Regions from separate parts of the Streptomyces sp. NPDC005181 genome, predicted to be linked through region 2. Evidence: riboswitches for the same ligand, from Rfam matches in the RefSeq annotation. Region 2 holds a riboswitch; each other region holds the start of a gene.

Region 1 (2,253 bases), on a different contig from region 2:
CTGGCCGGGGTGCACCCCGCGCTCGGCCAGCAGATGGGCGATGCGGTGGGTGAGAACCCGGGTCTTGCCGGAGCCGGCCCCGGCGACGATGAGCAGCGGCGAGCCGGCGTGCACGACGGCGGCGCGCTGCTCGGTGTTCAGCCCGTCGAGCAGGGCGGCGGCGTCGATGACGGGGCGGTGGGCGCCGTCCCGGTAGTACGCGTCCCTGGGCGGCGGGGGCGCGTCGAATACGCCCGCGAAGAGGTCCTCCGGCACCGCTTCGGGTGCGGAGTCCTCGGGGGGCGGCGGGGGCTCTTCCTCCGAGTGCTGGAGGCCGGCCAGGAAACTGTCGTCAAAGAGGCTGCTCATCGCTTGACGAGTCTAGGCCGCCGCACCGACACCGTGCGGCCGCATGGCTAACCGCACCCGGAACACGGGCACATACAGAGACCACGCACCCACACCGCGTAAGGGAAGAGGGGGCTCGCTCCGCCCGCACCACCACCCCGTCATCAAGGTCACGAAAATGTATCGGGCATATCGAACATCAACCTTCACAGCAGCACCATGGGTTGGCTAGCGTGCTCGGTCGGGCGGCCCGTACCACCTGAGGCGAACCACGCCGAGCGGGCTCCCACGCTGAATCCGGGCTGCCCTCGCGGGAGTTCGGAACCGGGGACCCACATGCATCACCGGGGTGAATCGGTCCATATCCCTCATTCGGACCGTAGGGCAGCCTTCCGTTCCGCCCGAACCCGACAGCTAACCCGGTAGGCGGTCCACGGAAGGAGATGCCGGCCTTGGCGTCGCATCGCAAACCGCGCACCCGTGTGCGCAGCACCACCCCCGCCGTCGGGTTCACGACGGCCGCACTGGCAGGGATGACCCTGCTGTCCGCGCAGAGCGCCACGGCCGCGCCGGCCTCACCGAAGCCCAGCATCGAGGACGTGCAGAAGAAGGTCGACGACCTCTACCGGCAGGCGGGCACCGCGACCCAGCAGTACAACCAGGCGAAGGAGGCCTCCGCCGCACAGCGGGGCAAGGCCGACGCCCTGCTGAACGAGGTCGCGAAGCGTGCCGACAAGCTGAACGACGCGCGTAGGGCGCTCGGTGAGTACGCGGCCGCGCAGTACCGCACCGGCTCCATCGCACCGACCGCCACCTTCTTCCTGGCCGACGACCCGCAGTCGTACTTCGACCAGAACCAGTTGATGGCCCGGATGGCGGGCCGGCAGCAGAAGGCGGTCACGGACTTCCGCACCCAGCAGGCCGCGGCGTCGGAGAAGCGCGCCGAGGCGGTGAAGAGCCTGGAGACGCTCACCGAGTCGCAGGCCACGCTGCGGACGAGCAAGGAGAACGTCCAGAAGAAGCTGGGCGAGGCCCGCACGATGCTGTCGAAGCTGACGGCCGAGGAGAAGGCGCGACTCGCAGCGCTGGAGCGCAAGAAGGAGGCGGAGGCCAAGCGCAAGGCGGAGGAGCTGGCCCGCCGGCAGGCCGCCGCCAAGGCCGAGGCGGACCGCAAGGCCGAGGAGGCCGCGCAGCAGGCCGGATCCGGCGGCGATACGGGAACGGGCACCGGGACCGGAACCGGCTCGGACACCAGCGCCACCACGAAGGCCGAGAAGGTCCTCGCCTTTGCCCGCGCCCAGATAGGCAAGCCGTACGTCTGGGGCGCGACGGGCCCCTCGTCGTACGACTGCTCGGGGCTGACCCAGGCCGCCTGGAAGGCGGCGGGCGTCGACATCCCCCGTACCACCTGGGACCAGGTGGAGATCGGCACGCGGATCGCGACGGCGGATCTGCAGCCGGGCGACCTCGTCTTCTTCTACGACGACATCAGTCACGTCGGCATCTACGAGGGCGACGGCATGATGATCCACGCCCCGAAGCCGGGGGCGAATGTCCGCGAGGAGTCGATCTATTACATGCCGATCTACGGCAGCGTGCGGCCCGCGTAGCGCGGCCCCGGACAGCGACGAGCCCCTGCCGGACGGATCCGGCAGGGGCTCGCGCGATGAATGACAGGGGCGGCTCGGGCGGCAGCGGCCGGCTCAGGTCCAGAGGGTCGCGATGAAGATATTGGCGACTGTCAGTCCGCCGACCGCCGCGAAGACGCCCTTCTCGACCTTCTCCTCGTCCCGCTTGATGTAGACCAGCGCGAGGATCACGACCAGGACCGCCAGCTTCACGCCGATCTTGATGTTGTTGACCGGCTGGTCGTCGGCCTGGTTGAGCCCGACCAGTGCAACACCGGTGACCAGCATGGTCAGCGCA
Region 2 (2,253 bases):
GGGTGCGTCGCCGTCCGTCGCGACGCATGGTCACTGCACCGCAGCAGCCCGCCCGAAGCCGCCGCGCAGCAGCGCGCACAGCGTGGCAGCCGCTCCACTCGCCCCGTCGCCGTGGTGCAACACCGAGGTGGTCCGCCGGAGAGCTGCGGGTTCCAGCCGCCGCACGGACAGCGGCGTCGGCGACATCGCGGCGACCATCTCAGGCACCACCGCCACCCCGTTCCCCGCACGCCGGCTCATAGGCATGGGTCAGCGCGAGATCGACGTCGCCCGAGGTCACCGCGGCGATCCCCTCGGGCGGCTGGGGTCGCCGCGGGGATGGTGGCGCTGCCGGGTGCCGACTTCACCGTGGTCGTACGGAACGCTCTCGCCTCACGCGCGGCCGGGGCGGCCACGGCGCTCGGCGTCGCCGGGGGCTGCTCGTCCGCGCCGCGCCGGTCGTCGCCGGGCTCGCGGCGGTGCTGGTCACCGGCCCCCTGCTGCGCTGACCGGCGGAGGTGACCGGCAGCCGAAAGGCGGAGCAGACGGAAGAGACGGAAGTCAGCGGACCCGTCCGTACCAGACGCTCCTCGTCCAGATCTTCTCCAGCCGCACCACGGCACCGCTTTTCGGCGAGTGCCAGATCCTGCCCTTACCGGCGTAGATCCCCACGTGGTAGACGCTGCGCCCCCAGTGGAAGAAGACCAGATCGCCGCGTCGCCGCTGCGAGGCCGAGATGTGCCGGGTCTTGTTGTACTGCTGCTGGGCCGTGCGGGGGAGCTTCTTGCCCACCTTCTTGAAGGCGAACATCGTCAGGCCCGAACAGTCGAAACGGTGGGGGCCCGTGGCCCCGTACCGGTACGGCGATCCCTTCTTCGACGCGGCGATCTTGAGCGCCTTCGTGGAATGAGTCGCGGCCTGGGCGTCGGTCACGACGCCGGGGGCGATCACGGAGCCGCCGACGGCGGCGAGCGTCAGAACCGTGGCCGTACCGGCCCGGGTGAGCAGAGACGGGACGTGAACCTGCGCAGTCATGCGCAACCCTTCGTCAGCCGCCTGTGAAGGATGACCTGTCGGGTTCGGGCTGGCGAAGTTGCCCGGCCGCACTTGGCGGCTTCACCCCGAGGGTCGACCGGATGCCCGGTCGACCCGTTGTGCTCGGGTCCTCCACTCCTGCCGATCCACTTCTGTCGACCAGGCATCCGGGCGGCGGCAGGACTCGGCGTCCGCCCGGACCGCCCCGCCGCGGTGGCGGGGGCTTGTCGTCCCACGGATCTTGACTCACCGAGTGCCGGATTTCCGAGGATATTGAGCGATATGGGAAATTCGTCGCTATTCGCCCATCCGGGTGGGTGCGGTCGTTCCGTGAACCCGGCCGGTCGCCCCGACCGGTCCCGTACCAGCGGCGGAGCAGCAGACTCCGTTCACCGGCCATGCCGAAAGCGCAAGTTGAGCCGTCCCTCGCGCGGGGGATCTCCTACGCCGAACGAGCGAGGAATTTTGATCAGCCCGCCGGGCGTGTCGCGGAAGGGGGTTGATCAACTCGTCTGGGCAGGGGGCACGGTGACCCGTCGGGCCCGCTGCTCCCCGTCCAACACGCGAAGCGCCCGCGCCAAGGTGGCGGCGTGGATCTGTGCCTCACCGCGCTCGTGCATCAAGGCGAGTGCGTCCCGCAGGGCGCGCGCCCGCGAGGCGAGTGCTTGTGCCGCGCACAACGCGCCGTAGGTGTCGCTGCCGTGGGCGGGGTTGATCCGGCCCACCTGGTCGAGCACTTCCAGATAACAGTCGATGAACTCGCCCTCGGCGCGCGTCAGTGCGGGCAGCGGCGGGAACTCCGGTGGCTGCATCGGGTGTTCACCTCGCGCCGTTCGGCGGGAGCGACGTCTTGCGGTTCTCCAGAACGTGGTCCACCAGGCCGTACGCCTTGGCGCCCGGGGCATCGAGGATGAGATCGCGCTCGATGTCCGCGGCGATCCGTTCGGCAGTGCGCCCGGTGTGACGGGCCAGCAGGTGGGTGAGCTGCTCACGCATGCGGACCAGTTCCCGCGCCTCGATCTCCAGATCGGACGGCTGGCCCTGCAGCGGCTCGGGAAGCGCGGGCTGCTGCACGACGACCCTGGCCCCGGGGAGGGCGTGCCGCCGGCCGGGGGCGCCCGCGGCGAGCAGCAGGACCGCGCTGGAACCGGCCTGTCCGAGGCAGAAGGTCTCCATCTCGCAGGTGAGGTACTCCATCGTGTCGTAGATCGCTGCCATGGCGTCGAACGAGCCGCCGGG
Region 3 (2,253 bases), on a different contig from region 2:
ATCTGCTCGATCACGGCGAGGACGGCCTTCTCGACGCCCTTGCCGTGGTAGCGGTTGGGGTCACCGTCGCGAAGCTCAATGGCCTCGAACGCACCGGTGGAGGCGCCGGACGGAACAGCAGCACGGCCGGTGCTGCCGTCGTCGAGGCCAACCTCGACCTCGACCGTGGGGTTTCCGCGGGAGTCGAGGATTTCCCGGGCTACGACGACGTCGATGGACGGCACGAGGCATCTCCTTCTGGGATATGACGCTGGTGGTGCAGGGTCGCTTTGGCCTTGCGCCAAGAGCCTAACCGCCTTGGCCCACTGTGTTCGGCGACCGCCCGCCTCCTGGGACGAAAAAGGACCCAAGGGCACCCCTAGACGGGCAAATGTCCAGAAATCTACTGAGCAGTAACTACAACAGTTGAACAGTGAGCGCAAAAACCCCGACCCGGCACGTACGGGGGAATCCGCGCCGGGTCGGGGTGCTCAGGGAGGAGAGAGCCTTTTCTGCTGAGGCTCGTCCTACTTCGTCAGGTGGAGCTGCTGACCCGGGAAGATCAGGTCGGCGTCCTTGACGATGTTCTTGTTCAGCTTGAACAGCTGCTGCCAGCCGCCCTTCACCTTGTGCGCCTCGGCGATCTCGCTGAGCGAGTCGCCGGCCTTCACCTTGTACTCGCCGTCGCCCTTCGCGACCTTCTGGCCCGTCGGCGTGGTGACGGTCTTCGCGACCTCGGGGGCGGTGCCGCGGTCCGAGCGGGAGGCGGTGGGGGCCTCGGTGTGCTCGGCCGGCTTCGGCGCGGCCGGCTTCACGGCGGCGGAGCCGGTGTCGACGCCCGGGTCGACACCGTCGTTGGTCAGGTTGCCGGCGCCGGCGCAGGCCCAGGCACCCGGACCCTGCATGTCGAGGAGCTTCTCGGCGGTGGCGATCTGCTGGGCCTTGGTGGCCAGGTCAGCCCGCGGGGCGTACTGCGTACCACCGGCGGCAGCCCAGCTGGACTGCGAGAACTGCAGGCCGCCGTAGTAGCCGTTGCCGGTGTTGATGGACCAGTTGCCACCGGACTCGCACTGGGCGACGGCGTCCCACGTGGCGACGGAGGCGGCGGAAGCGCCCGTGGCACCCATCAGGGGAACGGCGATGGCGGCACCGGCAACACCCGCGAGCGTGGCGACACGGACGGCCTTGGACGGGCGGCGGTGCTTGCCCTTGCTGTTCAGCAGCATGGAACTTCTCCTCACCGACGCCTACGAGGTGAGCTGTCGGGTTCGGGCCAAGTGAGTTGCCCGGTCGCACGTCCTAGCGCACGACTTCACCCCAAGCCGGTCCTGACGGTCCTTCGACCATCGGGCCCGGCGCTTACCTGGGTCCCCCGCTCCTGCCTACGGCGCTTTACGCGTCTGTTCCCTTCGACCGACGGCAGGATTCGGCGTGACGGTCGACGGGGCCCGCGGTGCGAGCAGTTCCGACCGTAAACACACACAACCCCTACATTCAAAGATGGACACGCCGGACAATCACCCCTTACTTGCATCCCGCCGACCCTCGTTTTCGCAGGTGGGGGGCGATGCGCGCGGACCCGGCAGGCGCGACACGTCAATTGACGCAAAGAGACCCATGTCTCACTTACACATAAGCGGACATAGGCCTCTGAACTACCCCGATTTTTGGGGTGTATTTAGCTGTTGATCAGACCGCTCTCACTCTGCTTTCACGCCAAGATCGAGGCTCTCGCCAGGCAGGATGAGGTCCGGGTCGTCGCCGACGGCAGCCTTGTTGGCCTCGTAGAGCGCGGGCCACCCGCCGGGGACCTTCTGTGCATCAGCAATCGCCCACAGGTTGTCGCCCGGCCGGACCGTGTACGCGCCGTCGGCCTCCTGGGCGCCCGTGTCGCGTCCCTCGCTGTTGCCGCGGGAGGCATGTCGGCCCGACTCGCGGTCATTGCCCGCGCCCGCACCCTGGCTCGCCTCGGGGGCCGGCGTGCCACGGTGCTTACCGCCCACCTCACCGCCCGAAGAGCCGGAGGAGCGGGACGAGTCGAACGAACCGGATGCATCCGACGCGTCGCTCGACGCCTCGCCGGAGGACTTACCCGACGACTTACCCGACGACTTGGCGGACGACTTGGCGGACGACGACTTCGATCCGCCCGAGGGGCCCGCCTCGTCCGACGCCCCGTCGGACGGGTCCGCGCTCTGCGTCGGGTCGGCCGAGGGCACACTCCCCGGATCGACACCCGGCAGCGCTCCGTCCACCGTGAGCCCGGAGATCACC

Evidence for each region. A riboswitch is a leader RNA that binds a small molecule or an ion and turns the genes downstream of it on or off. The one in region 2 is predicted to bind cyclic di-AMP.
Region 1: it holds a riboswitch for cyclic di-AMP, as region 2 does, so the genes downstream of both, ABZV38_RS19690 (NlpC/P60 family protein) here and ABZV38_RS18800 (C40 family peptidase) in region 2, are expected to answer to the same signal.
Region 3: it holds a riboswitch for cyclic di-AMP, as region 2 does, so the genes downstream of both, ABZV38_RS09235 (transglycosylase family protein) here and ABZV38_RS18800 (C40 family peptidase) in region 2, are expected to answer to the same signal.

What each region holds. Positions count from the first base shown of each region.
Region 1 is NZ_JBEXID010000028.1:60,340-62,592, reverse strand. It holds gene pcrA (DNA helicase PcrA) at 1-348, opposite strand, end outside; cyclic di-AMP (ydaO/yuaA leader) riboswitch at 607-772, shown strand; gene ABZV38_RS19690 (NlpC/P60 family protein) at 771-1,937, shown strand; gene ABZV38_RS19685 (hypothetical protein) at 2,031-2,253, opposite strand, start outside.
Region 2 is NZ_JBEXID010000026.1:54,999-57,251, reverse strand. It holds gene ABZV38_RS18810 (hypothetical protein) at 31-207, opposite strand; partial or broken gene ABZV38_RS18805 (LysE family translocator) at 319-482, shown strand; gene ABZV38_RS18800 (C40 family peptidase) at 541-1,014, opposite strand; cyclic di-AMP (ydaO/yuaA leader) riboswitch at 1,018-1,198, opposite strand; gene ABZV38_RS18795 (hypothetical protein) at 1,518-1,826, opposite strand; gene ABZV38_RS18790 (ATP-dependent Clp protease proteolytic subunit) at 1,834-2,253, opposite strand, start outside.
Region 3 is NZ_JBEXID010000009.1:80,647-82,899, reverse strand. It holds gene eno (phosphopyruvate hydratase) at 1-224, opposite strand, end outside; gene ABZV38_RS09235 (transglycosylase family protein) at 507-1,205, opposite strand; cyclic di-AMP (ydaO/yuaA leader) riboswitch at 1,209-1,379, opposite strand; gene ABZV38_RS09230 (transglycosylase family protein) at 1,680-2,253, opposite strand, start outside.